Regions from separate parts of the Nocardioides sp. NPDC006303 genome, predicted to be linked through region 3. Evidence: predicted binding sites of a transcription regulator. Region 3 holds the regulator's gene; each other region holds the start of a gene.
The links. Region 3 encodes LexA, which represses DNA repair genes until DNA is damaged. Its sites were predicted from a motif close to TCGAACANNTGTTCGA; they were not measured.
Positions count from the first base shown of each region.

Region 1 (4,458 bases), on a different contig from region 3:
CCCCCATCCCGCCCTCGACCCGCCAGGCGCCGAAGCGCTGCTCGAGATAGGCGGTGAGCCCCGCCCAGGCAGGTACGTCACGCAGCTCCTGCCCCGCCGCGACGAACGGGTGCGCCGCGACCAGCCGGAGCCGCTCGTCCTTGAACGTCTTGCGCAGCCGCTTGTGGAGGGTCTCGCGCGACCGGAACCGCTCCGCGACGGCCGCGGGCAGCGCCGAGGGCTCCCACGGCACCTCGAAGTAGTGCTGGCGCAGCACCTCCCAGTCCTCGCTGAACCTGGCGACATAGTCGGTCCACTGCTGGCCCATGCCCGGGCCCAGCTCGTCGAAGGCCGCCAGCTGGGCGCCGCGGGTGCCGCCGGGCACCGACACCGAGGTCTTGTCGGCGAACCGGTGCTCGCGGATGACGTCCATCGGCACCAGCTCCAGCTCACGCTCGGCCGGCCGTCCGGACTTGCGGAACAGGTCGCGCATCACCGCGGGCAGGAGCGTCGAGGTCGCCGAGGCGTCCCAGGCGAACCCCTCCTCACGCACCGGCACCAGGGCGCCGCCTAGCTGACCGGAGGCCTCGAGAAGGGTCACCGAGTGGCCGAGCTTGGCCAGCCTGGCGGCGCTGGCCATCCCGGCGTACCCGCCCCCGAGGACGACGATGCTCGTCATTGGACGGGGTAGGGCTTGGTAGTGCCGTCGGAGGGCCCCTCCGGAGGCGGTGCACCCCGTCGTCCGCGGCGGGTGAGCCTGCGCCAGCCCCCGCGAACGGTGCGGATGATGAAGTACACCAGCACCAGCCCGGCCGCCAGCAGGGCCGCGGCGATGCCGGCGGCGGCCAGCGGGTGCTCGGTCGCGAACCAGACCACGCCGAGGACGAGGCCGTCCTCGGCCAGGCTGACCACCGAGTTGGAGACCGGCTCGGGGGAGGAGTTGACCGCCAGTCGCTCGCTGGCCTTGACCAGGTGGGACATGAACGCCGAGGTGCCGCCCACGACGCCGCCGACGGCCGCGTTGAGCGAGTCGGCCTCACCGGCGAGCAGGACACCGATCACGGCGCCGATCGTGGGCCGGATCACCGTGGAGATCGAGTCCCAGGTCGAGTCGACGTAGGGCACCTTGTCCGCGACGAACTCGATCGCGAACATCGCCCCCGCGGCCGCCAGCACCGGCCAGGTGCCGAGCACGTCAGGGATCTCCTCGGCCCCCGTCGTACGCTGCACGACGCCGAGCACCAGCACGACCAGATAGGCGTTGATGCCACTGGCCCACCCGCTGGAGAAGGTCAGCGCTAGAGATTCCATGGAGACATCTTGGCGTACGACACCGACAGCTCGGACCTGGCCCGAGACCAAGCGCACGCGATCCCGTATTTACCTCCGTTGTGCACCGTGCGGCAGAATGGGCTGATCAACGCAGAGTTCCCCCCACGTCGCAAGGAGACCGGATGACCATGACGACACCCGACGAGAACGAAGGTGTGGTCGTGAACGAGGACCCGGAGGTCGCCTACGAGGTCGCCGCCCTCGCTGCTGAGCCCGTGCCGCGCGAGATGACGTGGGCGGTTCGGCTGATCGTCGGTCTGATCGCGTTCAGCGCCGTCGTGGTCGTGGTCATGGTGCTGCGTTCCGATGACCTGGTGCGCGCGTGGGCGGAGGGCAACGCCTCGGCCAAGCGCATCCTGGAGACCGAGGGGCTCGAGGCCCTCATCAATCCGCCCACCGACAACCGGGTCAGCGCGCCGGCGTTCATCGCCCCCGCAATCACCCTGTTCGGGGTGATGGCCGGCATGCTCGGTGTGCTCGCGGTCTTCCTCCGCAACGGCTTCGAGTGGGCCCGCATCGTGATCACGTTCCTGGTGTTCATCTCCGCGGTGGCCAGCGTCGGCGGCATCCTGACCGGCCCGCCGGTGATCATCAGCGTGCTCACCACGATCGCGATCGTCATCGCCGCAGGGCTGCTGGTGGTCATGTGGCTGCCGGCCAACACCCGCTACATCCACCCGCCGCACCTCATCCGCGGCGCCGTCGCCGACGACTGAGCGACCCGCAGCACCGCTCGACACGCCCCGCCACCGAAACGTCTTGTGACTGTCGGTGGTGGGGTGTAGTTTGATCACGTGTTCGAACAGATGTTCGAACAACCAGGCTCTGGCGGGCGTCGTCCTCGACCCCCGACGCCCGCCAGAGCCGTCCACTGCGGGGTCGACCGTGAGCGAGAAGGACGACCCGATGCATCTGCTGCCGGCCACGACGCACAGCTACCTCTTCCGAGCCACCGAGACCCTCGCGGAGGCGATCGTGGCCGACGACGTGCCGAGCAGGTACGCCATCGCTCACGTCGCCGCACTCCAGGCCGCCGCCGCTCTGATCGCCGCCCGCACCGATCCCGTCGAGGCCGCGAGCCGCGCCGGTCGCCGTCGCCCGTGGAACGCCTGGGTCCGCCTCAAGAAGGTCGCGCCCGAGCTCTCCGAGTGGGCCGACTACTTCGCCGCCGGCGCCGCCAAGCGCGCCGCTGCGGAGGCCGGCTCCATCCGTGCGGTCACCGCGGAGGAGGCCGACGAGCAGGTGCGTGACGCCGACCGGTTCCTCGCCGTCGTCGAGGAGTCGCTCGGGCTGATGGCCCACACCTCGCAGGCCACCCCGCTCCGCCACGACCGCCTCGTGGGCTGATCCAGGTGTGGCGTACGCAGGGTGGGAGGCAGGGCCTACGCTTGGCCCCATGTCAGCTGGCTCCGCTCCGCGCTCCGCGCGGTCACTCCCTCGCTCGGCGCGAACGGACGAGCAAGCTCGCCGTTCGGCCTCGCTCCCGTCGTCTCCAACCAGTCGTCGGGCAGGCGCCCGGACCGTCGCCGTCTGGGACGCGCTCGACCCGGTCCTGGCCTCCGGCCCGCTCGACGTCCTCGACATCGGCGGCGGCACCGGCACCTCAGCCGTACGTATCGCCGGGCTCGGCCACCGGGTCACCGTCGTCGACCCCAGCCCCGATGCGCTGGCCGCGCTCGACCGCCGGGCCCGCGAGGCCGGCGTCTCCGTCGACGCGCGCCAGGGCGACCTGGCCGCACTCTCCGATGTCGCCGACCCCAGCGGTGCCGACGTGGTGCTCTGCCACGGCGTCCTCGAGGTCGTTCCCGACCCTGCTGCCGCACTGGCGGGGATCCGCGAGGTGCTCCGGCCCGGCGGAACGCTCAGCCTGCTGGTCGCCCAGCGCACCGCCGCCGTCCTCTCCCGCGCTCTGGCCGGCCACTTCGCGCAAGCGGCCGAGCTTCTCGACGACACCGCTCCGCAGGGGCGCTCGGGTCGGCGCTTCGCCCTCGACGAGGTCACCGGGCTGCTCGAGGCCGCCGGCTTCGCGGTCTCGGATGTTCGCGGCGTACGTGTCTTCGTGGATCACGTTCCCGGGTCTCTGCTCGACGTCGATCCTGGCGCGACCAGTGCGCTCGTCGAGCTCGAGCAGCGTGCTTCTACCCGCGCTGATTACCTGCCGCTGGCCTCGCAGGTGCACTTGCTCGCTTCGCTTCGCTGACGGCTCGCTTGTCCGCGCCCTTGGAGGATCGGGGTGACCTCCTCCGCTGGCGCTCCGGAGGCCACCCCGATCCTCCATGTCGACATGGACGCCTTCTTCGTATCGGTGGCCATCAGGCACCAACCTGAGCTCTGGGACCAGCCGGTGGTGGTCGGGGGACACGCCCGTGGCGTGGTGACCTGCGCCAACTATCCGGCGCGGGCCTACGGCGTGCGGGCCGCGATGCCGGGCTCGATGGCGAGACGGCTGTGCCCTCAGCTCGTCTCGGTCCGTCTCGACTTCGGTGAGGTCGCCGAGGTCTCCCACCAGGTCCGGGAGATCTTCCGCCGCGCCACGCCGCTGGTGGAGGTGGTCAGCGTCGACGAGGCGTTCCTCGACGTACGGGGAGCGACCAGGCTCTTCGGGAGCCCCGAGGAGATCGCCCAGCGGATCCGCCGCCAGATCGCCGAGGAGCTGAGCATCACCTGCTCGGTCGGTGTCGCGCCCACCCCGAGCGTCGCCAAGGTCGGCAGCCGCAAGGCGAAGCCCGACGGCGTCGTGGTCGTCCGGCCGGAGGAGATCCCCGGCTTCCTCCACCCGCTCGACGTCGGCGAGCTCTACGGCGTCGGCCCGAGCACCCGGACCCGGCTGAGGCGGCTCGGCTTCGAAACGGTGGGCGACATCGCCCGCACCCCGGTGCCGACCCTCCACCAGATCCTCGGCCCGCGCCTCGGCGGCCACCTGCACCGGCTCGCCACCGGCACCGACCGGCGCGAGCTGACCGGCCGGCTGGGCCCCGACCTGCCCGACCGGTCCACCGGCGCCCAGGAGACCTTCGGTCACGACCTGAGCGACCGCGAGGACATCGTCCGCGAGCTGCTGCGCCTCTCGGCCCGGGTCACCCGGCGGATGCGGCGGGCCGGCACGGTCGGCCGCACGGTCGCGCTGACGGTGCGGTTCACCGACTT
Region 1 covers NZ_JBEXRR010000027.1:31,261-35,718, forward strand. The annotation lists gene ABZY89_RS19645 (NAD(P)/FAD-dependent oxidoreductase) at 1-658, opposite strand, end outside; gene ABZY89_RS19650 (DUF4126 domain-containing protein) at 655-1,290, opposite strand; gene ABZY89_RS19655 (hypothetical protein) at 1,434-2,027, shown strand; gene ABZY89_RS19660 (SAV_6107 family HEPN domain-containing protein) at 2,197-2,658, shown strand; gene ABZY89_RS19665 (methyltransferase domain-containing protein) at 2,708-3,511, shown strand; gene dinB (DNA polymerase IV) at 3,545-4,458, shown strand, end outside.
Region 1: the regulator LexA is predicted to act here: its motif matches at 2,110-2,125, upstream of ABZY89_RS19660 (SAV_6107 family HEPN domain-containing protein).

Region 2 (4,458 bases), on a different contig from region 3:
GTCACCGGCAGGCGCACGGCGACGTGCAAGTCTAACCAGGCACCTGGTTGAGACTGTGAATCAGGCCTCATCCCAGAGCGTTTCCTTGGACCAGGCCGCAGCTTCGGCGTTGGACGGCACCGGCAGCCCGAGGTGCTCCCATGCTGCCGGGGTCGCGACCCGGCCACGCGGCGTACGTGCCAGGAAGCCGGACCGCACCAGGAACGGCTCGGCCACCTCCTCGACCGTCTCGCGCTCCTCCCCCACCGCGACGGCGAGGGTGGAGACGCCCACCGGGCCGCCACCGAACCTCCGGCACAGGGCGTCGAGCACGGCCAGGTCGAGACGGTCCAGGCCGAGCGGGTCGACCTCGTAGAGATCGAGCGCCTTCTCGGCGATCTGCTGGGTGACCGTGCCGTCGGCCTTGACCTGGGCATAGTCGCGTACGCGGCGCAGCAGCCGGTTGGCGATCCGCGGAGTGCCTCGGGAGCGGCCGGCGATCTCGGCGGCGCCGTCGTCCTTGAGGGTGACGTCGAGCAGGCCCGCGGAGCGGCGCACGATCAGCTCGAGGTCGGCCGGGTCGTAGAGCTCGAGGTGGCCGGTGAACCCGAACCTGTCCCGGAGCGGGCCGGGAAGGAGGCCGGCGCGCGTGGTCGCTCCGACCAGCGTGAACGGCGGCAGGTCGATCGGGATCGCGGTCGCGCCCGGGCCCTTGCCGATGACCACGTCGACCCGGAAGTCCTCCATCGCCAGGTAGAGCATCTCCTCGGCTGGTCGGCTCATCCGGTGGATCTCGTCGACGAAGAGCACCTCGCCCTCGTTGAGCCCGCTCAGGATCGCGGCCAGGTCGCCGGCATGAGTGATCGCCGGGCCGCTCGTGATCCGAAGCGGCGCCGACATCTCGGCCGCGATGATCATGGCGAGAGTGGTCTTGCCGAGGCCTGGCGGCCCGGACAGGAGTACGTGGTCGGGGGCCCGCTCCCGCTGCCGTGCCGCCTCCAGGACGAGGCCGAGCTGCTCGCGGACGCGTTGTTGGCCGATCAGCTCGTCGAGGGTCTTCGGGCGCAGCGCGGCCTCGACGGCGCGGTCGTCGCCGTCGGCCTCGGCGATGGTGAGCGAGGAGCTGTACCCATCAAAGCGGGAGTCCTCCTCGGCCCGGTCCAGATCGTCCTCGTGCATGGGTCCTTATGCCTTCGAAAGGGTGCGCAGGGCCGCTCGCAGCAGCAACGAGATGTTGGCCTGGTCACCGGCCTCGGGCTCGATCGCGGTCACTGCCTTGTCGGCGTCCCGGGCGTTGTAGCCCAGGCCGACGAGGGCCTCGGTGACCTGGTCGCGCCACGGCGCCGCTGTGGTGGCGCGCGCTGGGGCGGAAGTGGTGCCGGTCGGTGCGCCGATCCTGTCCTTGAGCTCCAGGATGATCCGCTGGGCGCCCTTCTGGCCGATGCCGGGGACCTTGGTGAGGGTCTTGGCGTCCTCGCCCGCGATGGCCAGGCGGATGCCGTCGGGCGAGAGGACGGCGAGCATCGCCTGGGCGAGCTTCGGGCCGACGCCGGAGGCGGTCTGGAGGAGCTCGAAGAGGGTGCGCTCGTCGGTGTCGGTGAAGCCGAAGAGGGTCAGCGAGTCCTCGCGCACGACCAGGCTGGTCGGGAGGTGCGCCTCCTCACCCGTGCGGAGCGTGGCCAGTGTGTTGGGCGTGCAGAGCAGCTCGATCCCGATGCCGCCGACCTCGACGACGGCGGTGGAGAGACTGACTGCGGCGACCTTGCCGCGCACGGACGCGATCATCGGCGTACCTTCCCTGCCGCGGCCACCGCGGCTTCGATGCGGTTCTGGGCGCCTCCGCGCCACTGGTGGGTGATGGCCAGCGCGAGCGCGTCGGCGGCATCGGCAGGCTTCGGTGGGGTCGGGAGCCGCAGGATACGGGTCACCATGGCGGTCACCTGCTGCTTGTCGGCCCGGCCGTTGCCGGACACGGCGGCCTTGACCTCAGAGGGCGTGTGCAGGGCGACCGGCAGGCCGCGCCGGGCGGCGCAGACCATGGCGAGGCCGCTGGCCTGGGCCGTACCCATGATCGTGGAGACGTTCGAGCGCGCGAAGATCCGCTCGATCGCGACCGCGTCGGGCTGATGCTCCTCGATCCAGGCGTCGATGCCCTTCTCGATGCTCACCAGCCGCTCCCAGACGGGAAGATCCGAGGACGTACGGATCACTCCGACGTCCACCATCGACAGCGGCCGGCCGAGCGACCCGTCGACCACGCCCATCCCGCACCGGGTCAGGCCGGGGTCGATCCCAAGCACCCGCATCAGCACCTCCATCGAACGTCTGTTCGTAGCGTACCGGCATCGCTGGTCGAGCCGCCGGAGCCCCTGGGCGGAGGCGTGTCGAGCGTTGTATCGAGCTTGTCGAGATGACCAACACAGTCCTCTGTCCGCTCGACAGAACCGTGTTGGTCTCGACACGGATTCGCTCGTTCCTCACGAATCCGGCTCGACCAGCGAGGAGGTCAGGCGTCGACGGTCTCCATGACCTCGTCAGGGATGTCGGCGTTGGAGAAGACGTTCTGTACGTCGTCGAGGTCGTCGACGGCGTCGATGAGCTTGAAGACCTTCTCGGCGGACGGGGCGTCGGCGACCGGGATGTCCATGCTCGCGACGAACTGGACCTCGGCGGAGTCGTAGTCGATGCCGGCGTCCTGCAGCGCGGTGCGGACCGCGACGACGTCGGACGGGTCGGAGACGATCTCGAAGGACTCACCGAGGTCGTTGACGTCCTCGGCACCGGCATCGAGGGTGGCCTCGAGGAGATCGTCCTCGGAGACCTCCTTGCCCTCCTGCGCCTTCGCCACGACGACGACGCCCTTGCGGTCGAAGAGCCGCGAGACCGAACCCGGGTCGGCCATGGTGCCGCCGTTGCGGGTGACCGCGGTGCGCACCTCCATGGCCGCCCGGTTGCGGTTGTCGGTCAGACACTCGATGAGGAGCGCGACGCCCTGGGGGCCGTAGACCTCGTACATGATCGTGTCATAGCTGACCCCGCCGCCGTCGAGCCCACCACCGCGCTTGACCGCACGGTCGATGTTGTCGTTGGGGACCGACTGCTTCTTGGCCTTCTGGATCGCGTCGAAGAGGGTCGGGTTGCCGGTCGGGTCGGGACCGCCGGTCTTGGCCGCGATCTCGATCGTCTTGATGAGCTTGGCGAAGAGCTTGCCGCGCTTGGCGTCGATCGCCGCCTTCTTGTGCTTCGTCGTTGCCCACTTGGAGTGGCCGCTCATCTGGAAACCGTCCTTTGCCCCGCGTCGTCGCTGATGCTTGTCGTGCCACCACCGCTCTACCCATTTCGGGGCGCCACATGGCAGCAGACACCCAGTTTAACTACGTGCCGTACGTCACCGTCAGCAGCAGGTGTCGACGAAGAGCCGGTGCAGCCGGTCGTCGGCGTTGACCTCAGGGTGGAACGAGGTCGCCATGAGCTGGTTCTGACGTACCGCGACGGGGTGCTCCCCCACGCTCGCCAGCACCTCGACACCCGGGCCGATCTCCTCGACCCAGGGCGCCCGGATGAAGACGCCGTGGACCGTCTCGTCCAGCCCGGTGACCTCCAGGTCGGTCTCGAACGACTCCGTCTGCCGCCCGAAGGCGTTGCGCCGGACCGTGATGTCGAGCCCGCCGATGGTCTCCTGGCCCTGGGCCGCGTCGAGCAGCCGGTCGGCCAGGAGCACCATGCCGGCGCAGGTACCGAGCGCCGGCATCCCGCCCCGGACCCGCTCGCGGAGCGGGTCGAGCAGCTCGAACGTACGCGCCAGGCGCCACATCGTCGTCGACTCACCGCCGGGGATGACGAGCGCGTCGCACGCGTCGAGCTCCTCCCGGCGGCGTACGGACGTTCCCTTCACCCCCAGGCGGTCGAGAGCGGCGAGGTGCTCGCGGACATCGCCCTGGAGGGCGAGTACGCCGAGGGTGGTCACCAGCCGCGCTCCGCGAACTGGATCGACCTGGCGGGCTCGTCGACGTTGATGCCGACCATCGCCTCGCCGAGGCCGCGGGAGACCTTGGCGACGACGTCGGGGTCGTCGTGGAAGGTGGTCGCCTTGACGATCGCCTCAGCGCGCTGGACCGGGTTGCCGGACTTGAAGATGCCGGAACCGACGAAGACGCCCTCGGCACCGAGCTGCATCATCATCGCGGCGTCGGCGGGGGTCGCGATGCCGCCGGCGGTGAACAGGACGACCGGGAGCTTGCCGTTCTCGGCGACCTCCTTGACCAGCTCGTACGGAGCCTGGAGCTCCTTGGCGGCCACGTAGAGCTCGTCCTCGGCGAGGGCGCCGAGGCGGCGGATCTCGCGGCGGATCGTACGCATGTGGGTGACCGCGTTGGACACGTCGCCGGTGCCGGCCTCGCCCTTGGAGCGGATCATCGCCGCGCCCTCGGTGATGCGGCGCAGAGCCTCGCCGAGGTTGGTCGCGCCGCACACGAACGG
Region 2 covers NZ_JBEXRR010000040.1:5,345-9,802, forward strand. The annotation lists gene ruvB (Holliday junction branch migration DNA helicase RuvB) at 61-1,158, opposite strand; gene ruvA (Holliday junction branch migration protein RuvA) at 1,165-1,764, opposite strand; gene ruvC (crossover junction endodeoxyribonuclease RuvC) at 1,761-2,285, opposite strand; gene ABZY89_RS23620 (YebC/PmpR family DNA-binding transcriptional regulator) at 2,486-3,253, opposite strand; gene pdxT (pyridoxal 5'-phosphate synthase glutaminase subunit PdxT) at 3,374-3,946, opposite strand; gene pdxS (pyridoxal 5'-phosphate synthase lyase subunit PdxS) at 3,943-4,458, opposite strand, start outside.
Region 2: the regulator LexA is predicted to act here: its motif matches at 2,297-2,312, upstream of ruvC (crossover junction endodeoxyribonuclease RuvC).

Region 3 (4,458 bases):
GGGCTGTGTGACGTGATGGAGCCTGTTGCTTCCGGTTGCGGTGGCGTACGACCTGGCCCAGGTGGCGGCGGTGTTGGAGTCCTTGCGCTCGCCGATGACGTACCAGTCCATCTGGGCGCGATTGCGGGTCACGTCGAGGACGGAGAAGCCGTGGTCGTCGAAGTTGAGGTAGCGGACGTGGCGGTTGGCGGTCCTGATGATGTTCTCGACCGTCAGGCTGACAGTCCGGCGCGGCGCGCCGAGGATGTCCTTGAGGTTGTTCGAGGTCACCGAGGTGGCCACGAACTCGACACCGGCGGTCTTGCCGAGCGGGTAGACGGCGGAGTCGTACGGCAGGTCGCACGCCCAGCCCGAGTGGATGTCGCCGGTGACGAAGACGGTGTCGGTGATCGCGTTGTTGCGGATGTGCTCGAAGAGCTCGGTGCGGTCGGCGGTGTAGCCGTCCCACTGGTCGACGTTGTAGGCGATGCCGTTGTCGGGCAGCAGGCCAGTGATGTCGTTGACCGGGGTGATCAGGCTCTTCGGGAGCGCGCCGAAGGTGACCGGCGCGATCATCACCGGGTTGCCGACGATCTTCCACTGAGCATCGGTGAGCAGGCCGTCCTTGAGCCACGCCAGCTGCTCGTCGCCGGTGATCGTGCGGTCGGGGTCGTCGACGCCGGCGAGGTCGGTGCGGGCGACCTGCTGGGAGCGGTAGGAGCGCAGATCGAGCATGCTCAGCTCGAGCAGGTTGCCGAAACGCAGCCGCCGGTGGATGCGGTCGTGGAGATGGCCGTCGGATTCCACCGTCGCTGTGCCACCGACGCGCAGCGGCATCCATTCGTCGTAGGCCTGGTTGGCGTTGGTCTTGCGGTCGATCCAGTCGTACTCGCCCGGTTCGTTGTTCTCGGCGCCGAGCATCCAGGCGTCGTTGGCCGACTCGTGGTCGTCCCAGGTGACGATCCAGGGCAGCCGGGCGTGGGCGGCGGAGAGGTCGACGTCGCGCTTGTACTGCGCGTGCCGGATCCGGTAGTCGGCCAGCGTGTGCATCTCGTGGGCCGGCTCGTGCGGCCGGACGTCCTCGTTGGCCATGCCGTAGCCGTACTCGCCGGGGCCGTACTCGTAGAGGTAGTCGCCCAGGTGGAGGATCGCGTGCAGGTCGTCGCGGGCGGCCAGGTGGCGGTAGGACGCGAACCAGCCGGCCTGCAGGTTGGAGCAGGAGACCACCCCGAAACGTACGTTCTCCGGCGCCGCATCCGCGGCCGGAGCGGTGCGGGTACGGCCGACCCGGCTGGTCTGGCCGTTGTAGATGAAGCGGTAGAAGTACCAGCTCTCCGGGGCCAGTCCGGCGACGTCGAGCTTCACGGTGTGGTCGCGGTCGGGGCCCGTCTGCTGGGATCCCCTCGCGGTGACGCGGCCGAAGTCGGCGGCGGGCGAGACCTCCCAGCGGACCAGGACCTCCTTGCCCTGCCCGGACCCCGGCGTCGCGTCCGCCGTCGGCGTGACCCGGGTCCAGATGACCACGCGGTCCGGGAGCGGGTCGCCGGAGGCGACGCCGTGCTGGAAGTGGTTGAGCGCGCCGCTCGCGGCCTCGGCGGGCTCGGGAAGAGCGATGGCTCCGGCTCCTGCGGCGGTCGCCAGCCCGGCGGCGATGAGGGTGCGGCGGTCGATCTGCGTCTGGGTCACGCTGCATGGAACGACGCAGCCGCCGGCCCTGTCATGGGCCGGCGGCTGGATTTCACGCAGTGTTCCCGGACTGGTTCCGGGAGGTGTGGCGCAGGACTCAGAGGCTGCGCAGGACCGCCGTCACCTTGCCGAGGATCGTCGCGTGGGTGCCGTCGATCGGCTCGTACGCAGCGTTGTGCGGCAGCAGCCAGACCTTGCCGTCCTTGCGGGAGAGCGTCTTGACGGTGGCCTCGCCGTCGATCAGCGCGGCCACGATCTCGCCGTTCTCGGCGGTCGGCTGCTGGCGCACGACCACGAAGTCGCCGTCGCAGATCGCCGCGTCGACCATCGAGTCACCGGAGACCGAGAGCAGGAAGAGGTCGCCGTTGCCGACCAGCTGCTTGGGCAGCGGGAAGACGTCCTCGATGCTCTGCTGGCTCGAGGTCTCCTCGGCCAGGATCGGGCCACCGGCCGCGATCCGCCCGACCAGGGGGACCATGGCGGCGTCGGGGTTGGGGTTGATGTCGGCCTCGGCGGTGATCGTCGACTCGGGCTCCTCGCCGGACATGGCCTTGCGGTGGGCCATCACCTCCGGGAGGAAGACCTCGAGGGCGCGCGGTCGCTTCGGGTCCTTGCGGATCAGACCACGCTGCTCCAGCGCACGGAGCTGGTGGGCGACGCTGCTGGTGCTGGTCAGCCCGACCGCGGCGCCGATCTCGCGCATGCTGGGCGGGTAGCCGCGCTGCTCGATGCTGTCGCGCAGGTGAGCGAGGATGCGCTGCTGACGCGGCGTGAGCCCGGTCGCGTCCGGCGGCCCGTCGGGCAGCTCGCGGACGCGGCTCTTCTTCGAACCGCCTGATCCGGTGCCTGTCTTCTGCGTGGTCATGTCACCACATTAGTCCCTCTGGCACCACGACATCAAACATTTGTTCGACCTCATCGGCGGCGCGTGTCGGCGTTCGAAAATTCTTGGGGTCGCTACTTGCGTTGTTCGAACACGTGATCTACCTTCGAACATGTGCTCGATCGAACACGTGATCGAGAGACTTGTGATCAGGAGGCCGTGAGATGAGTGCAACAGTCTATGTGCTGCCCGTAGCCGAGCCGCCGCGTCCGGTGCCTGAGGTGCGTCGCTCGACCGTGCGGCTCACTCGTCGCGGACGAGTCGTCGTGTTCGCATTCGCGCTCGTCGTGCTCTTCGGGATCGCGCTGATCGGGGCGAAGGTGGCGTTCGCGGTGGAGAACGGTGCCGACAAAAGTCCCTCCTCCACCGCCCACACGATGGTCGTCGGCGATGGCGACACGCTCTGGGACATCTCCTCGAAGGCCGTCGCCGGCACCGACTCCTCGATTCGGGAGATGGAGCAGAGGATCAAGGAGCTCAACAGTCTCGAGTCCTCGATGCTCGTGTCCGGACAGACGCTGATCGTTCCGACCGCGCCCTGAGGCGCCGCACAGTTGTCCGGCTGCTCCTTCGACCCTGGCAGCCGGCTACCGGGGAAAGAGTGAGAGTGCTGCAGACGATGGGAAGCGTCTGCAGCACTCTCGCTGTATCGGGTCAGTGGCGCCCGCGGTAGGGGCTGTCCGGCTCGGCCGGCGGCCACTGCTTGTTGCGAGTGCCGTGCCGCGGCGGCCACTCGTCGTCCGGTTCGACCGGCGGGTCCTGCGGCTGGCGCTGGGTGGGCATCGCCTGGGTTGCGGCGGGGTCCTGGGTCAGTCGAGCACGCGAGCCGGTCTGACCGTAGCCGCTCGGGGTCTGGTAGGCGCCGGACTGATACTGCGGGGAGCCGCCCTGCTGGGTGGGGTAGCTGTCCGTGCCGTAGCCCTGCGAGCCGTACCCCGGAGTGCTCTGCGGCGTCGACGTCGGTGTCGGCGGGCTCGAGTAGTAGGGCTGCGGGGTGGGTGGCGGGCTGGTCGGCGGCTGGTAGGACGGTGCGCCGTAGGCGGCCCGGCTACCGGTGTTGCCGTAGCCCTGATCGCTGCTGGGGTAGCCGTAGGGCGACTGGGAGCCGGTGTCGGTGTAGGCCGAGCGGTTCGAGGTGTCGCCGTAGGGCGGCTGGCTCCCGGTGTCGGAGCTGTGCCGGCCGTACGAACCGGTGTCGTCGTAGCCGTAGGAGCCGGTGCCGTAGTAGTCCTGCTCCGGGTAGGCCTGCTCAGGGTAGGCCTGGTCGGAGTAGGCCGGGGCCGAGTAGTCCTGCTCCTCGACGTAGGCGTTGGAGTGGCTTCCGGCGTAGTCGTCGGCGGGTGGCGTGGTGGGGGAGCCGGAGAAGGCCCGCCAGGCCTTCCCGGCGAAGGTGAAGGTCAGGAAGAGGCAGGCGACTGCAACGACCGCCGCGATGGCGAGCTTCGCCCAGGCGCCGGAATCGCCTCCCCGTGCGTCGGCCCCGAAACCGACGGCGACCCACACGAGCACTCCCCAGATGACGAGGAAGGCCAGTGTCGCGATCGCAGGCAAGATGAAAGGTGGCCGGGGACCGCTTCTGGGGCGCGTGCCTCTCCGCGACCCGACGCGATTTCCTCCGGAGATGTTTGTCACGGGGGTCATTCTTACTCATCCAGGCCAGTCCGTCGCCGCTGAACCGGAATCTTTCGGTGTTTGACCGGCGACACGCCGGACACGCGGGTAAACCCGACCCTCGCTTGCATCGTCGTGGGGGCGGGCGTACGGTTACCACTACATCTAGTAGTTACACGGCTGTAGTTATCCACATCTAGTTCACATGAACAGGCGGATGGCCCACAGCGATGGGGGTGTTGTTCCACAGGGACTCACGCTCATATCCACAGGTTCCACAGGCTCGGGCCGCCAATGAG
Region 3 covers NZ_JBEXRR010000010.1:55,546-60,003, forward strand. The annotation lists gene ABZY89_RS10500 (alkaline phosphatase D family protein) at 1-1,665, opposite strand, end outside; gene lexA (transcriptional repressor LexA) at 1,763-2,530, opposite strand; gene ABZY89_RS10510 (LysM peptidoglycan-binding domain-containing protein) at 2,713-3,090, shown strand; gene ABZY89_RS10515 (hypothetical protein) at 3,203-4,099, opposite strand.